DNA from 2 places in the Shewanella sp. BC20 genome. Region 2 is predicted to be linked to the other one. Evidence: predicted binding sites of a transcription regulator. Region 2 holds the regulator's gene; the other holds the start of a gene.
What was found. The regulator MetJ, encoded in region 2, represses methionine synthesis genes. The targets are predictions, from matches to a motif close to TAGACGTCTAGACGTCTA.
Positions count from the first base shown of each region.

Region 1: the regulator MetJ is predicted to act here: its motif matches at 1,764-1,781, upstream of metK (methionine adenosyltransferase).

Region 1 is NZ_NHRI01000007.1:147,411-154,954, forward strand. It holds gene tkt (transketolase) at 1-1,344, opposite strand, end outside; gene metK (methionine adenosyltransferase) at 1,824-2,975, shown strand; gene CBX96_RS09600 (hypothetical protein) at 3,105-3,554, shown strand; gene CBX96_RS09605 (hypothetical protein) at 3,561-3,902, opposite strand; gene CBX96_RS09610 (EAL domain-containing protein) at 3,895-5,910, opposite strand; gene CBX96_RS09615 (GNAT family N-acetyltransferase) at 6,028-6,576, opposite strand; gene CBX96_RS09620 (GGDEF domain-containing protein) at 6,750-7,544, shown strand, end outside.
Region 2 is NZ_NHRI01000022.1:58,492-66,035, forward strand. It holds gene metF (methylenetetrahydrofolate reductase) at 1-587, opposite strand, end outside; gene CBX96_RS18685 (bifunctional aspartate kinase/homoserine dehydrogenase II) at 868-3,261, opposite strand; gene metB (cystathionine gamma-synthase) at 3,273-4,436, opposite strand; gene metJ (met regulon transcriptional regulator MetJ) at 4,659-4,973, shown strand; gene CBX96_RS18700 (sulfite exporter TauE/SafE family protein) at 5,075-5,818, shown strand; gene nrfD (NrfD/PsrC family molybdoenzyme membrane anchor subunit) at 5,945-6,889, opposite strand; gene CBX96_RS18710 (4Fe-4S dicluster domain-containing protein) at 6,892-7,458, opposite strand; gene phsA (thiosulfate reductase PhsA) at 7,471-7,544, opposite strand, start outside.

The sequences.
Region 1 (7,544 bases), on a different contig from region 2:
CATACGTACTGCGTTACGTGCGTATTCCATGAACATCATGAAAGTCGCGCCGTAGTTGATGAAACCACCGTGGAGTGACACACCGTTCATGATGCCGCTCATACCGAACTCACGCACACCGTAGTACACGTAGTTACCCGCTGGATCTTCTTGAATACCTTTAGAACCTGCCCACAGGGTCAGGTTAGAACCCGCTAAGTCAGCACTGCCGCCTAACAGTTCAGGCAGAACCGCACCGAAGGCTGCAATCGCGTTCTGTGACGCTTTACGGCTCGCAATACCTTCGCCTTTCGCTTGGCATTCTTGGATAAAGGCTTGTGCTTTGGCTTCGAAATCTGCTGGTAATTCACCTTTCAGAACGCGGCGCTCGTATTCGGCAGCCAGTTCTGGGTAAGCTTTCGCGTAAGCGGCAAACTTGTCGTTCCATGCTGCTTCACGGGCGTTACCGGCTTCTTTAGCATCCCAACCTGCGTAAACGTCGGCAGGGATTTCGAATGGCGCATGTGGCCAGCCTAAGAATTCACGGGCCGCTGCGATTTCGGCATCACCTAATGGTGCGCCGTGGCAATCGTGGCTACCAGATTTGTTTGGTGAACCAAAACCGATAATGGTTTTGCAGCAGATCATGGTTGGCTTGTCGGTCACCGCTTTTGCCGCTTCGATAGCCGCGCGAATCGCATCGCTATCGTGACCATCCACGTTAGCAATCACATGCCAGCCGTATGATTCGAAACGTTTTGGCGTGTCATCGGTAAACCAGCCTTCAACATGACCGTCGATAGAGATGCCGTTGTCATCCCAAAATGCGATCAGTTTGCCTAGGCCTAAAGTGCCAGCCAGAGAACAAGCTTCGTGGGAAATACCTTCCATCAAGCAGCCATCGCCGAGGAAGCAGTAAGTGTAGTGGTCAACAATCTCGTGACCTTCACGGTTAAACTGTGCCGCTAAGGTTTTTTCAGCAATCGCCATACCCACAGCGTTGCTGATCCCCGCCCCTAATGGGCCAGTGGTGGTTTCAACACCTAGGGTGTAACCGTATTCTGGGTGACCCGGAGTTTTTGAATGTAACTGACGGAATTGCTTCAGTTCATCGATAGGCAGGTCGTAGCCAGTCAGGTGTAATAAAGAGTAGATCAGCATAGATCCGTGACCGTTAGAGAGGATAAAACGATCTCTATCTACCCATTTCGGATTGTTCGGATTGTGCTTAAGGAAATCATTCCACAGCACTTCAGCAATATCTGCCATGCCCATTGGGGCGCCAGGGTGGCCTGAGTTTGCTTTTTGAACTGCATCCATACTTAACGCACGGATTGCGTTGGCGAGTACTTTACGGGAAGACATGCTCTCTCCTGCTTAATTTGTGGGGTCTAGCGGGCAATTTGGACGCATATTTTCCCCTACATAGCGAAGCGACGCAAACGAAAATTGCATTCCACTGTCCAGTCTGGTGGATTACACCTTTGAAGGTTTAGGCTAATTCATCTTAAAACACATTAAACATATTTGTAATACAATAATTCAAATATGTTATATCCTTTGTCACATAGAGTCCCATAGCAATCAGACTACAACCTTGGTTTGAGCTTAGCTCAGCGATAACTTGCCCAACTCATCCAAGGCAAAAACCACATACCACTATCAATTCATTGAGTTAGAGCAGAAACTCCAGCGCCACAAACTCTATCCGATTTGGGGCTTACCTCACTTTACACACAAATATTTAGTTTAGGGGGTGTCAACCAAGGGAAATTCCACTAAAATAGCCGTCTAGATGTAGATGCTTCTACACGTTTGATTGCTAACGACGAGATTTTCCTACTATGGCAAAGCACTTGTTTACTTCTGAGTCGGTCTCAGAAGGTCATCCCGATAAGATTGCAGATCAGATTTCTGATGCTGTGCTAGATGCGATTCTGGCCCAAGATCCTAAAGCACGTGTTGCGTGCGAAACATATGTCAAAACTGGCATGGTATTAGTAGGTGGCGAAGTGACCACCTCTGCCTGGGTTGATATTGAAGAGCTGACCCGTAAAACGGTTCGTGAAATTGGTTATGTCCATTCAGATATGGGCTTCGATGCCGATTCTTGCGCAGTATTAAATGCGATTGGTAAACAGTCTCCAGACATCAACCAAGGTGTCGACCGTGCCGATCCAAAAGAACAAGGTGCCGGCGACCAAGGTTTAATGTTTGGTTATGCCAGCAACGAAACCGACATTCTGATGCCAGCGCCTATCACTTATGCCCACGCATTAGTGAAGCGTCAATCTGAAGTACGTAAAGATGGCACTCTGCCATGGTTACGCCCAGATGCGAAAAGCCAAGTCACCTTCGCTTACGAAGACAACAAGATTGTTGGTATCGATGCGATCGTACTGTCTACTCAGCACAGCCCAGACATCGCCCAAGCGGATCTGATCGAAGGCGTGATGGAAACCATCATCAAGCCAGTTCTGCCAGCACAATGGCTGAACAAGGACACTAAATACTTCATCAACCCAACTGGCCGTTTCGTTATCGGTGGTCCAATGGGTGACTGTGGTTTAACTGGCCGTAAGATCATCGTAGATACCTACGGTGGTATGGCGCGTCACGGTGGTGGTGCTTTCTCTGGTAAAGACCCATCAAAAGTTGACCGTAGTGCGGCCTACGCTGCCCGTTACGTAGCGAAAAACATCGTAGCTGCGGGTCTGGCTGACCGTTGTGAGATCCAAGTGTCTTACGCTATCGGTGTGGCAGAACCTACGTCTATCAGCGTTGAGACCTTCGGTACTGGTAAAGTGTCTGAAGAAGTCTTAATCAAGTTAGTCCGTCAACACTTCGACCTGCGTCCATACGGCCTAACCGAAATGTTGAACCTAGCTCGCCCAATCTATCAAGCAACCGCCGCTTATGGTCACTTTGGCCGTAACGAGTTCCCATGGGAAGCGACGGATAAAGCTGACGCACTGCGCGCCGATGCAGGTCTATAATCTGCATTAAGCTCACGCTTTCGCACAAAAAAACCGCCTAAGGGCGGTTTTTTTATGCTTAGGATGTATTGCCTAACTCCATTCCTCTCAGCAAGATGGCTTTCACTCTAGGCAAAAGACAGAGACTCAATGAAGCCGTTAATCGCACAACTCCAATCCTGTTCTTGGGCGAGCAAGGTGGGCCATCACGAGCCCATGGCCAACACCTTAGGCAGCCTAGAAGACATCGCCAATTACCTTGAAAGGGATCCCGACCGTTTTTTCGAACCGCCCTGCACTGAACCCTATGAAAGCTTATGTGTTAGCGACCATCAACAAGCCGACAGATTAAAGCCCCAAGTCTCTAGCGAAATCGTCGCTCAAATCGCGAAAACCGCCTATCTGGAAACGTGGAAAATAATGCCCGTTGCTGAGATTTGCGCGCTAGTCGCAGATGATGCCGATACCTTAGCCACCTTATTGTTAGCCGAAGTCACGCTATGCGACTTCACACAAGAACGTCTAGCCTGGTACTTGCAGGGACGGCTTCCTTTTGGCTATCAAGGTAATTACCCGACGGGGAAATGGTTAATCCTGTGATCCGGATTAACAATGGTCAAAATGGGCGTTTTGCATACACAAGAGGTTTATCTGCGCGGCGGATAACAGTGCACAGTCTTGCACGCTGATTATCCTTGCGCCCTTAACTGCCTCAGGCGTTAAACGGACTATAGCCGCACTGTAGGCATTGGTTTTGCCACAATCGAGCCAACAATCTTCAATCTGCAGCCAATAATGGGGGCGACTATCGTCGCAATCGACTTCAAATCCACGGGCTTCACATTGCTGCAACGCACACTCGGATAGCAAGACTCGCAAATTATCCCAAGCCGACAAGTTCGCATTGGCGTATGTCGTCAGCAGGGTGCTGACTAAGGTATTAGTCACTATTTCTCTCCAACCAAAAGGTTTTAGCCTCAGGGCCTGGCATCGCCTTGGCGTTTAACCAGCCCTGCACATAACCCACACCTGCCGCTTTAACAAACTCGCCCTCAGTGGTGGTTTCAACCCCTTCGGCAATCAAACTAAAGCCTAAACTATTACAAAGCTTACAGATTTGCAGATACAAGGTCCGCCCTTTTGGCTCGCTGGTATTGGCCAGAATACTGCGGTCGAGCTTAATCCAATCCACATTGATCCGGCTCAGCAGACTTAAGCTAGAAAAACCCATACCAAAGTCATCTAAGAAGAAGCTAAAGCCATGCTGCTTAAGCTGGCGCATGCTGCTATCGATGCGATTCAAATCCAACATAAAGGCCGATTCTAACATCTCAATTTCGACTCGGTTGGCAACACTGCCTAATCTTTCGTGCAGCGTCGCTAGCAACTGAGGATCGGTAATATTGTTAGGGTCGATATTGATGCTCACTTTAGGGAAAAATCCTTCTAATTCCCAGCGGGCCAGATCCTCTGCAACCGTATTAATCACAAAGCGGTCGATGATATGGGAATAGCCTGCACGCTGAAAGGCATCAATAAAGTAAGGCCCCTTCAAGTTGCCATGTTCATCCTTCAACCGAATAAGCGCCTCAAATCCCACCACATGGTCACTGCTGAGGGCAATTTTAGGCTGATAATGCAGCTGTAACTCCCCTGCCAAGACCTCCTTAATGGTCTTCTCGAGGTTTAATTCAGCTTTCAGTGATTCGGACTGCTGCTGTGAGTAATGCTGCTCACTCATCCGGTCGATATCCGCTTGAAACTGCACGCGTTTGATTAACTCACTATCGAACTCATAGTGCTCAGACATCAAGGAGAAACGCCTTACAAAGGGAAGATAAACCAATACTCCAAGTCCGATTAATAACACTTGGAACAACACCGCGCTGATATGGCCACTGGCAATGTAAGCGTTGAGCAGTGGCGGCGTGATCCAAGGAAAGCTGTGCCCCTCAAAGCTTAAGATCCCAACATTTATGGCACTGTAAGCTAAGATAAAATTTATCAGCGGTGACAGAATAAACGGCACTAATAAACGTGGGTTAAAGATAATGGGGAGACCGTAAATCAGGATCTCATTGATGTTAAAAATCGCAAAGGGCGTGGCAATTTTAGCAATATGCCGAGTGGCACTGTCTTTAGCACCGATAAAAATGGCAATGATCAAGGATAGCGTTGCACCACTGCCACCATAGAGAATAAACAAGTCCATAAACTGGCTAGCAGTCAAGTGCGGCACCAATTCCACTAAGCCATTATCGACACCGATCAACAGCAGATAGGCATTATCGCCATGCACCCCAAAACACCAAAGCACATGAGTGATTAGGATCCGCATAAACAATTGCACCCCAAGACTCGCCTGCTGCAGTGCATCGATGAATGGGGCAAACAACCATTCTAAAAAGATAGAGGCTTCAGCAACAATGGCGAACAGGCCAATAAAACCAATCACTAATGGGAAGAATAAGTTTAAGTGTTGCTTTAAGTAACGGCTAAGCGCCTTAGCCTTAATAAACTTTAGTCCATCCCACGCCGTCAAAAATCGTAATAAATAGGCCGAAATAATTGGTAAAACAGCAATGCGTGGGTCCGCCAAAATGGCACGCACATAATCGAGATTAAATACATTCCCCGTATCTTGGGCATTAATAGCGAGCAATAGACTCAGCGACAAAGAACACACCACAATCGCCGACAGCTGCAAATATTTAGCAAAATGGAAGGACAGGGAAATTAATGCCAGCAGCGGAAAAATCTTTAAAAGTTGTGCCGAAAAAAAACTGATCCCCTGATGAAATACAGAGCCCTGCCAAGTCGGCATGCCGATGTCGAGTAACGCAATAATCAGCGAGAGAAATGAATTAATTAAAATAAAAGGCAGTAACGCGATAAAGGATTCACGTATCGAGATAAGAAAGCTTCTATCGAGAAATTGGCGTAGCTCAAACTTCATAGCGCTATTTTTATAGATTGGTATGCACTAACCATAGTCGATACTCAGTATTCCTCATAACGATATGGGTTAAATACTGAGTTTCCAGGCAAGAACAAGCCTCATATTGCATGCCGATTAAGCTTGAGTCCGCGCCACCATCAAATAATAATCTCTTGCTGAAACCGTAAAAAAGTCAGCCACCTGCATTGCAGCCTTTTGGGTGTGGGCAGCAAAGGAACGCTCGTTTTCCTCCGCGATGAAGGTCACCGCATAGGCAAAATGAGGGGCAATTTGCTGATAAATCCCCTTCACTAAGGCCGCAAAAATCCCCTGACCTCGGTAATGTTGATCAATCCAAATCGGGCCATATTGGCAACTGTTCTGCTGCGTTAATCTAGGGCCATCCCACTCGGCCTTAGCCAAGCGGTTGAGGAGTGTGCGGTACATAGGCCAAGTGGTGAAAAACGCCCAGCGCCCGGCAATCACATAACCGATAATTCGCCCTTTATCTTCGGCCACTACCACCCAGTGCCGAGTCACTAATTCGGTCAGCTCATTACGGCCGAATGCTTGTCCCTCCAACCCCATCGCCGAAGACGCCAGTTCATCGTTGAGGAAAGTCCTTTCTAATACAACTAAGGAATCAATATCTTGCGTCGTAGCTGGACGTATATTCACTGTCATTATCTTCACTCAATTTGGTGAGCAATCTGGTTGGCGGCGCGCCAGTATACAGGAGTCACTAATCATCCCAATAATAGATGCACAAAAAATGGTGTTTTTTTAGCCCATTGATTTGCAAATTATCCTGTTGTTTTCCAAACTTAAGGCATATTTTTTGCCCATTAGGCGCCACCATGTTGCCCGAAACCATCAACCCCAATGTCAGCCTACTCGATAGCGATCACCAGCAAGTCAATCTCGGTCGCTGGATGCACCAATGTGAGTTGATTAAAAGCTACTACAGCGCCACCAGCGTGTTTGTGCTGCAAATGACTCAGTCTGGGTTTGAAGTGATTGTCAGTTCGGTGAGCGAAACCCCGCTGTTTACCTCAGGCACTTTGTTTGCGAGCGACTTCCCCCTGTTTGAACAACTTAAACATAGCCCTGCGGAAGGGGATTATCTTAATCTCGGCCGTTTTATGCTCGATGAATTGCCACGGGATTTTGATGGTATTCAACATATTCTCTCCCGCCCTATCGCTTGGCCCGACGGCAGTCAATTTGGTTCGCTGTGCGTGTTAAATCCCCATATGCTCGATCCCTTAAACAACAGCGCCATGCTGGAGCCCTTCCAAATTCTGCTGCAGCAGGAATTGTCCCTGCTATGTCAAAACCATCGAATCGAATCGCTGTCGATGCGCGATCAAGAAACCGGCATGCTCAACCATTATGGCTTTATGATGATGGCGCCAAGACAGCTCAATCTCGGCCGCCGTTTTGGCGCCCACGCGGGAATTCTTTTTTTCGAGTTGATTGAGGCAAACACCTCAGAAAACAGCTTAGAAGAGAAACACCACAGGCTGCTGGGCAATTTAGTCCAAGATACCATTCGCACCGCCGATGTGGCCGCCCATTTCAGCGCAACCCAGTTTGTGGTGTTAGCCTTTGTCGATAGTGAGCGCGATATATTGCACATTATGAAGCGGGTC
Region 2 (7,544 bases):
TCGCGAAAACGTAGGTAAGATTCAACATCGAAGAAAAACTGGGTAATAGCTCGGCTCGCACCGGCATCGATTTTACGCTTGAGGTTAATCAAATCGGCTTGAGCGTTAGCCGCATCTGGATGCACTTCAGGGTAAGCGGCGACCGAAATATCAAAGTCGGCCACAGAGCGCAGTAAGCGCACTAAATCCGCCGCAAAGCGAGTCGGTTTCGGGCTGCCCGCAGGCAAGTCGCCACGCAGCGCCACTATGTCGCGGATCCCCGATTTCCAGTAATGCTTCGCCAGATCTAACAGCTCCTCGTCGCTGGCATCCACTAAGGTTAAATGCGGCGCGGCAACCAGATTGGTTTCTTTTTGAATACGTTCAATCACGCCGTGGGTACGGTCGCGCACGCCCGAGTTGGCACCATAGGTCACTGAAACAAACTTAGGATTCAGCGGCTCTAAACGGCGGATAGAGTTCCACAGGATCTGTTCCATTTCGGGGGTTGATGGCGGAAAAAACTCAAAAGAAACATTAATATCGCCATTAAGTTCAGACAAACTTTGGTTTAGCGAATGTGAATGTTGTGCGTGATGAAAAGCCATGTGTATTTCCTCAACCGCCCAAGTGCGACGCTCCATCGCGCTGGTACGACTTATAAATGCAGTAATTTAATCCATATGGACGTTTGGACGTCTATATGTCCATATACTAGAGAAACTGGCCGTTAAGTCAAGCCAAAAAATCCCCCTTTTTGGCATTTTCTTATCCCTCGTTGACCACCTTGATTTTAGTCCTGATCTTCGCCAATAAAAAAAGGACTCGAATGAGTCCTTTAAGTCTATGAATATAAGCCGAATCAACTTGAAGATACGGGGTTTATTCCTATTCTTGCAGCAGATCGCGACAGATCTGCGTCAGATCCGATTGCACCGCCGCCGCTGTTACCTCACGGCCAGCACCCGGCCCACGGATAATCAAAGGATTACCTTGATAGAAGGCAGAGCGGATCACAAACACATTGTCCCCGGGCGTAAGGTTGGCGTAGGGATGATTCGCATCAATCCACTGTAATCCCACCTCGGCTTTTAGGGTCGCACCGCTATTGTCCAAGGAGGCGACATATCTCAGTACCTTGTTTTGCTCCGCCGCTGCGCCGTATTGTTGCAGCAATTCATCATCCAGCTCACCGATACGGGCAAGGAATTGCTCCAGCGGAATATCCGCTAAATGGGCAGGCACTAAGGAGCGCAGCTCAATATCCTCAAGCTCGATTTCCAGACCGATTTCACGGGCTAAAATCAGCAGCTTACGCTGCATATCGCGGCCAGAAAGATCGTCGCGTGGATCGGGTTCGGTAATCCCTAAACCACGCGCTTCAATCACTAATTCCGAGAAAGGTTTGCTGGTATCGTATTTCTCGAATAACCAACACAGGGTGCCAGAGAAAATCCCGCCAACGGCTTCAACGCTATCGCCACTGTTACGCAAATCGTTTAAGGCGTGCTGAATAGGTAAGCCCGCGCCACAGCTAGCGTTATAACGCCAGAATAGACGGCGATAACCGAGTTGTTCCTTCAATTCCCGATAAAAAGGCAGCGGGCCAGAACCCGCGAGTTTGTTTGCGCTGACCATATGAATGCCGCGCTCGAAAAACTCTGGGTATTGCAGGGTTAAACTGGCGCTGGCGCTGATGTCTAATGCAATCAGTTCATCACAGTTAAGTTGTTCTAATTGTTCAAATAGATGCTCGTACTGCCAAGGTGTTGCCTCGGCATCGAATTCCTGCTGCCAGCTTTCCAAATCCACACCAGTGGACTTAATCAAAGCTTTACTGGAAGTAACCAGACCGACTAACTCGACTTGCGCTTCAAGCTCTTGATTTAACGAGGGAGAAACTGACTTAAACAGTTTCACCCACGCCTCGCCAATATTGCCCACACCCAGCAGCAATACGCCAATGCGTTTACGCGGGCCAGCACAGCGGCGATGCACTTTTTGCGTCAGCAGATTAACCTGCGACTGTGGCACTAAGGTCACCAAACTTAAGTCACCACTGAACAAGGGCTTAGCGTCGCGGCTCAGTAAACGGGCAAAGCTGCGGCGATAATGCTCGGCATCGGCACTCACAAGCGCCACTAAACCGAGTTCGGTATTAATTTGCAGATCTTTAATGCCGAGGGCTTCGGCCTGCGCATCCAATAACTTTTGTACTTGTTTTTGGTTTTCAGCGGTATAGGCAAGCTCGAGTCGTTGATGCGCCGATACCCAATGGGCCAGTGGCGTTAATCCTGCTTCGACTAATTGCTCGAGCAGACTGGCCACATCGCCCGCGATCTTAAAGCCAAATAACACCACGGCATTCAGGTTAGTCACCACAGGCGCACTCGCCGAGGAGCTGTGGGGCGCAATCAGGGTAAAGTCGGTATGGGAGGCGTAGCTTGAACGTACGGCTAGGCTCACCTCAGTGTTAAACAGCGGCTGCAAAGTGCGCGAATGCAAAACAGGCGAACCTAGACGCGCCAAGCGGTCTGCTTCGGCGAGGGACATGCTCTTGAGTAATTTCGCATCGTTGATCTTATTCGGATCGGCGTTAAATACCCCTTCAACGTCGGTCCAAATGGTCACGCGCTCAATGTCGGCAAGGCTAGCAATTAAGCTGGCGCTAAAGTCAGAGCCATTGCGACCAAGCAGCAAGGTATCGCCACGCTCGTTGGCACAGATAAAACCTGTGATCACTAAACGCTCGTTAGGATGCGCCGCCAGTAAGGCTTGCACTTTGGCGCGGGATTCTTGCACGCGAATTTGCGGCACAGCGGCCTCGTCGGCCACAAGAATCGAGCAGGCATCCACATGGCTTGCGGCCACACCCGATTCACGCAGCAGCGCCGCCATTAAGCGCGCCGACCAACGCTCACCAAAGCTCACCACATGGCTAATTTGGTAATCGTTACGGGAATCTAAAGATAATAGACTGATTAACTGGGCTTTATCCGTGGTTAAACGCTCACGTAAATCCCGCGCCTGCTCGTTAGATAACAGCTGCTCAATCAAGCCTTGCTGATAGCTGATGAGGACTTGTAATTCTTCTTGCCATAATTGGTTGCTATCGCGCAGCGACAACAACTTATATAAAAAGTTAGTAGTTTTACCCGCGGCAGACACCACCACCAGATCATCACTGTGGCCATGGGTTAACAGAATATGGGCAACTCGGCGATAACAATCGGCATCGGCTAAGCTGGAACCACCAAATTTATGTAAGTGACAACGTGCCATCTCGAATTCCTCTACTGACAAGCCGCAACGGCGGCCAATCCTGCTTGAATATCTGCAACTAAGTCGTCGGCATCTTCAATACCAACCGACAAACGTAATAGGGTGTCTTTAATGCCAGCTTCATAACGTGCTTGGGGCTCCATCGCCCTGTGGGTCATAGTCGCGGGCACGGCCACGAGACTCTCAACGCCACCTAAGCTCTCGGCCACGCTAAATAAACTTAAGGCATCTAAAAAGGCGACCACTTCGGCCTCGCCGCCCTTAAGCTCAAAACTCAGCATAGCGCCAAAGCCTTTTTGCTGCTTGGCGGCAATGGCATGGCTGGGGTGATCCGCAAGGCCTGGGTAATACACTTTGCTCACAACAGAGCTGTTCGTCAGCACGTCCACAATACGCTGGGCATTGCTTTGGTGCTCGCGAATGCGCACGGCTAAGGTACGCAGACCGCGCAGAGTTTGATAACTGTCGAAGGCAGAACCCGTTAAGCCCAAGGTGTTCGACCACCAATGTAAGGTCTCACCGAGTTGAGGATCTTTGGCGATCACCGCGCCGCCCACCACATCGCTGTGACCATTGATGTACTTAGTGGTGGAGTGGATAACGATATCGGCACCGAGTAACAGCGGTTGCTGCAAAATGGGCGAGAGGAAAGTATTGTCCACCACCACTAAAGCACCTACGGCGTGGCTCGCCTTCGCGATAGCTTTGATATCGACGACTCGCAGCAGAGGGTTTGATGGGGTTTCAATCCACACCATCTTAGGTTGCTGGGCGATGGCTTGCTCGAGCGCTTGGGCGTCGGTTTGATCGACCACCAGCAGTTTAAATTGGCCCTTTTTAGCCAAGTTAGTGAATAAACGGTAAGAACCGCCGTAACAATCGTGGGGCACCACCAGCAAATCATCGGGGCCGAGCAAGGTAGTCACTAAGGTAATGGCTGCCATGCCAGTGCAAGTCACCACACCGGTTGCGCCCTTTTCTAGCTTAGCTAAGGCATCGCCTAAGATGCTGCGGGTAGGATTGCCGGAACGGCTGTAATCAAATTCGCGAGGATTTTTATGACCATCGAAGGCGTAATTAGTCGACAGGTAAATTGGCGGCACCACCGCGCCATACTGAGTATCGCTTTCGATACCCTGACGCACTGCTAATGTGGCTAATTGACGTTCGGTCACTAATTTGCCTGCGGTCATCGGGAACTCCTAAGTTCGCAAAGAGATGTCTGGACGTCTAAATGTACCTAAGCCCAGTGGTATCGTCAATAGGCGTTAAGACGTTTAGACGTCTAAACATAAAGAAATCTGTTTGCAATCACTAAGAAATAGTAGCAATAATTTGACTGTTATCTGTAAGGGTTTAAAATCTGCCCCGAATTTAGCGTTATAACAGGTGAGTCAATGACTGAATGGAATGGGGAATACATCAGCCCCTATGCTGAACATGGCAAGAAGAATGAACAAGTAAAGAAAATTACTGTGTCTATTCCGCTCAAAGTGCTAAAAGTCCTCACGGATGAACGTACCCGTCGTCAGGTGAACAACCTGCGCCACGCCACCAATAGCGAACTCTTGTGTGAAGCATTTTTGCATGCCTACACCGGCCAGCCTCTGCCTGATGATGCCGATCTGTCGAAAGATAGCCCAGACAGCATTCCCGCCGAAGCGAAAAGGTTGATGGACGAGATGGGGATCGAGTGGGAAGATATGGAGTAACGCTTAAGCGTCCAATATCCTACTTATCATTAGGGATCGTTAATACTCATCTTGCTTGATGGGTTAGAGTAACGATCCCTATTTTGTTTTGATGGAATCCTATGTTCTCCTTGATAGATCCACAAACGCTCGCCATTGCGTCTGTGATTGTGTTTTTAGGTGCCCTCACCCAGAGTCTGATTGGCTTTGGCCTTGCCGTGGTGGCGAGCCCGTTGCTGTATATTGTCGACCCCGAATTAGTGCCCGCCCCCGTGATTGTGATGGGTTTTTCCATCGCCCTACTCACCCTACTGCGTGAACGCGGCCATTTAGAATTCAATGGCTTGCAATATGCGCTTATCGGTCGAGTGCCCGGAGGTTTTATCGGTGCCAGCCTGCTACTGTTTGCGCCGCAGCCGATTCTTGGTCTGGCGATTGCTGGCATTGTGGCAGTCGCCGTGGTGCTGAGCCTGTATAAATTGACTCTTCCCGTGAATAAGGCAACCCTGTTTGGCGCGGGCGTGGTCTCGGGGATTTTTGGTAATATTGCCGCCATTGGTGGCCCACCGATGGCGATTTTGTTGGCGGGTAAGGATGCCTCCAAATTTCGCGCCGCACTGTCGGCCTTCTTTATCTTCAGCTCGACCATAGCCCTGGTCATTCTTGGGGTGACGGGCCTACTCGAAATCAAGCATTTGTGGTTATCACTCATGCTACTGCCCTCGGTCTTTTTAGGCTATTTAGTGGCGGGCAAACTGGTGGGGAATGTGGATAAACATAAGACCAAGATGGCAACCTTAGCCCTCTGCGCTATCAGTGCTTTAGTGCTTACGGTGAAATCTGTGATTGAGCTATTGCCGCAATAATTACCGCAATAATTACCGCAATAGAATCCTGCCAATCGCCCCCATAAAAAAAGCACCGTTAATCGGTGCTTTTTGCTTGCTGGGATAGGTGATTTACCCCATCGATATTGCCATTAACCAATGGCACTAACTTAGATAGCTTTGTCCCGCATACACAATAAAGTGTCTCAGTGCTAACACGCCGGTTAAGCTGGCGCAGGCCACCATAATCATCGCGCCCTTGCTGTGGCGCGTCGCGGTCGGCAACAGCATAAATAGCAGTGGGATACCAAAACCAATCCCGACCACGCCAATCCAGAATACGCTCGCCCACACGCCAGAGGTGAGTGATGCCAGCGCCGCAGCCGCCGCGCCGCCCTGAAAGTACAAGGCGCAGAACAACATAAACAGGAACATGATTTCGATTGCCATCACTGGCAGCTCTAAGCCATGCATTTTGGCTAAGGCCTTGTCGTGGCTATCGGTCTTGAACATCACCAGCGCCAGCACCGCATTAGCCGCCGCGCCCGCCGATAAACCAGAGACTAAAAACAGCGCAGGCAATACCGCAGTGTTCAACATCGGATAGGCATTCATGGCCGAAATTAAGAAGCCAGTATAAGCACCCACGCCAATCGCGAGAATAAACAGCAGCACTTCAATCAGCTTTCTAAAGGGCATCAGCAGCTTAGCAATAGGCACGAGGAAACCTAAGCCCCACTTTGGCAGCTCATCGCGCAGCACAAGAATCGCGTAGGCAAATGCTAAGGGTGAATAAGCCAGTAGTGCTAAGACACCAATCGCCATTACAGACTGGAAGTTGTAGTTGATTAAAATCAGCCAAAAATGGAAAGGCTTCGTTAAATCAAACACTAAACATGCCAAGCCTAGGCAAATGGCCACTGGGCCAATAATGGCTGCGGCCTTGAGAATACTCGTCTCCCCCTGCGCTTGCTCCTTATTAAACCAACGCAGGCCAATGCCAATCAGCAAACTTCCGGCGGATAAACCCGCCATAAACAGATACACGGCGATGATCCAATGCCAAGTGACGGGATCATATTGCGCCATATCGCCCCAAGTATTGTTCATAATCAAATCCCCCCTCTTTTGGTAGGAACGCGATACACCCTAGGCTTGGTGCCTAAATGGGTCTTATCTTGGTAAGTGATCTTAGTGTTGAGTAGCATAGCGACCTCACTCTGTGGATCGTTGGCATCGCCAAACACTAAGGCATCGGTCGGACACACAGTCACACAGGCGGGCTCTTCACCCCGAGCTAAGCGCGTGTCCTTACAGAAGTTACACTTGTCAGCCACTTTGGTTTCTGGGTTCATAAAACGTACCTTGTAGGGGCACGCCGCCACGCAGTACATACAACCCACGCACTTATCGCCATGGATGGAAACAATCCCATCCTCACCCACATAGGCCGCGCCCGTTGGGCACACCTTCACACAAGGCGCATCTTCACACTGCTGGCACGATACCCTGTGGTACTTAAAGTGCAGGTGTGGCATCTCGCCAAAGGGGCCCTCTACGCGCACTTGTAAGCGAGTCACGCCCTCGGGGACGCCATTTTCACTGCGGCAGGCCACGTTACAGGCTTGGCAGCCGATGCACTTGTTCTCATCGTGCACCATCACATATCTTTTCGTCATTTGAGCCTCCAATTAGCGTTTTGCCAGCGTGACGCCTGTCGTATGAATATTCATGCCACACACAGGGGCTGTTTGATGGGGCAGTA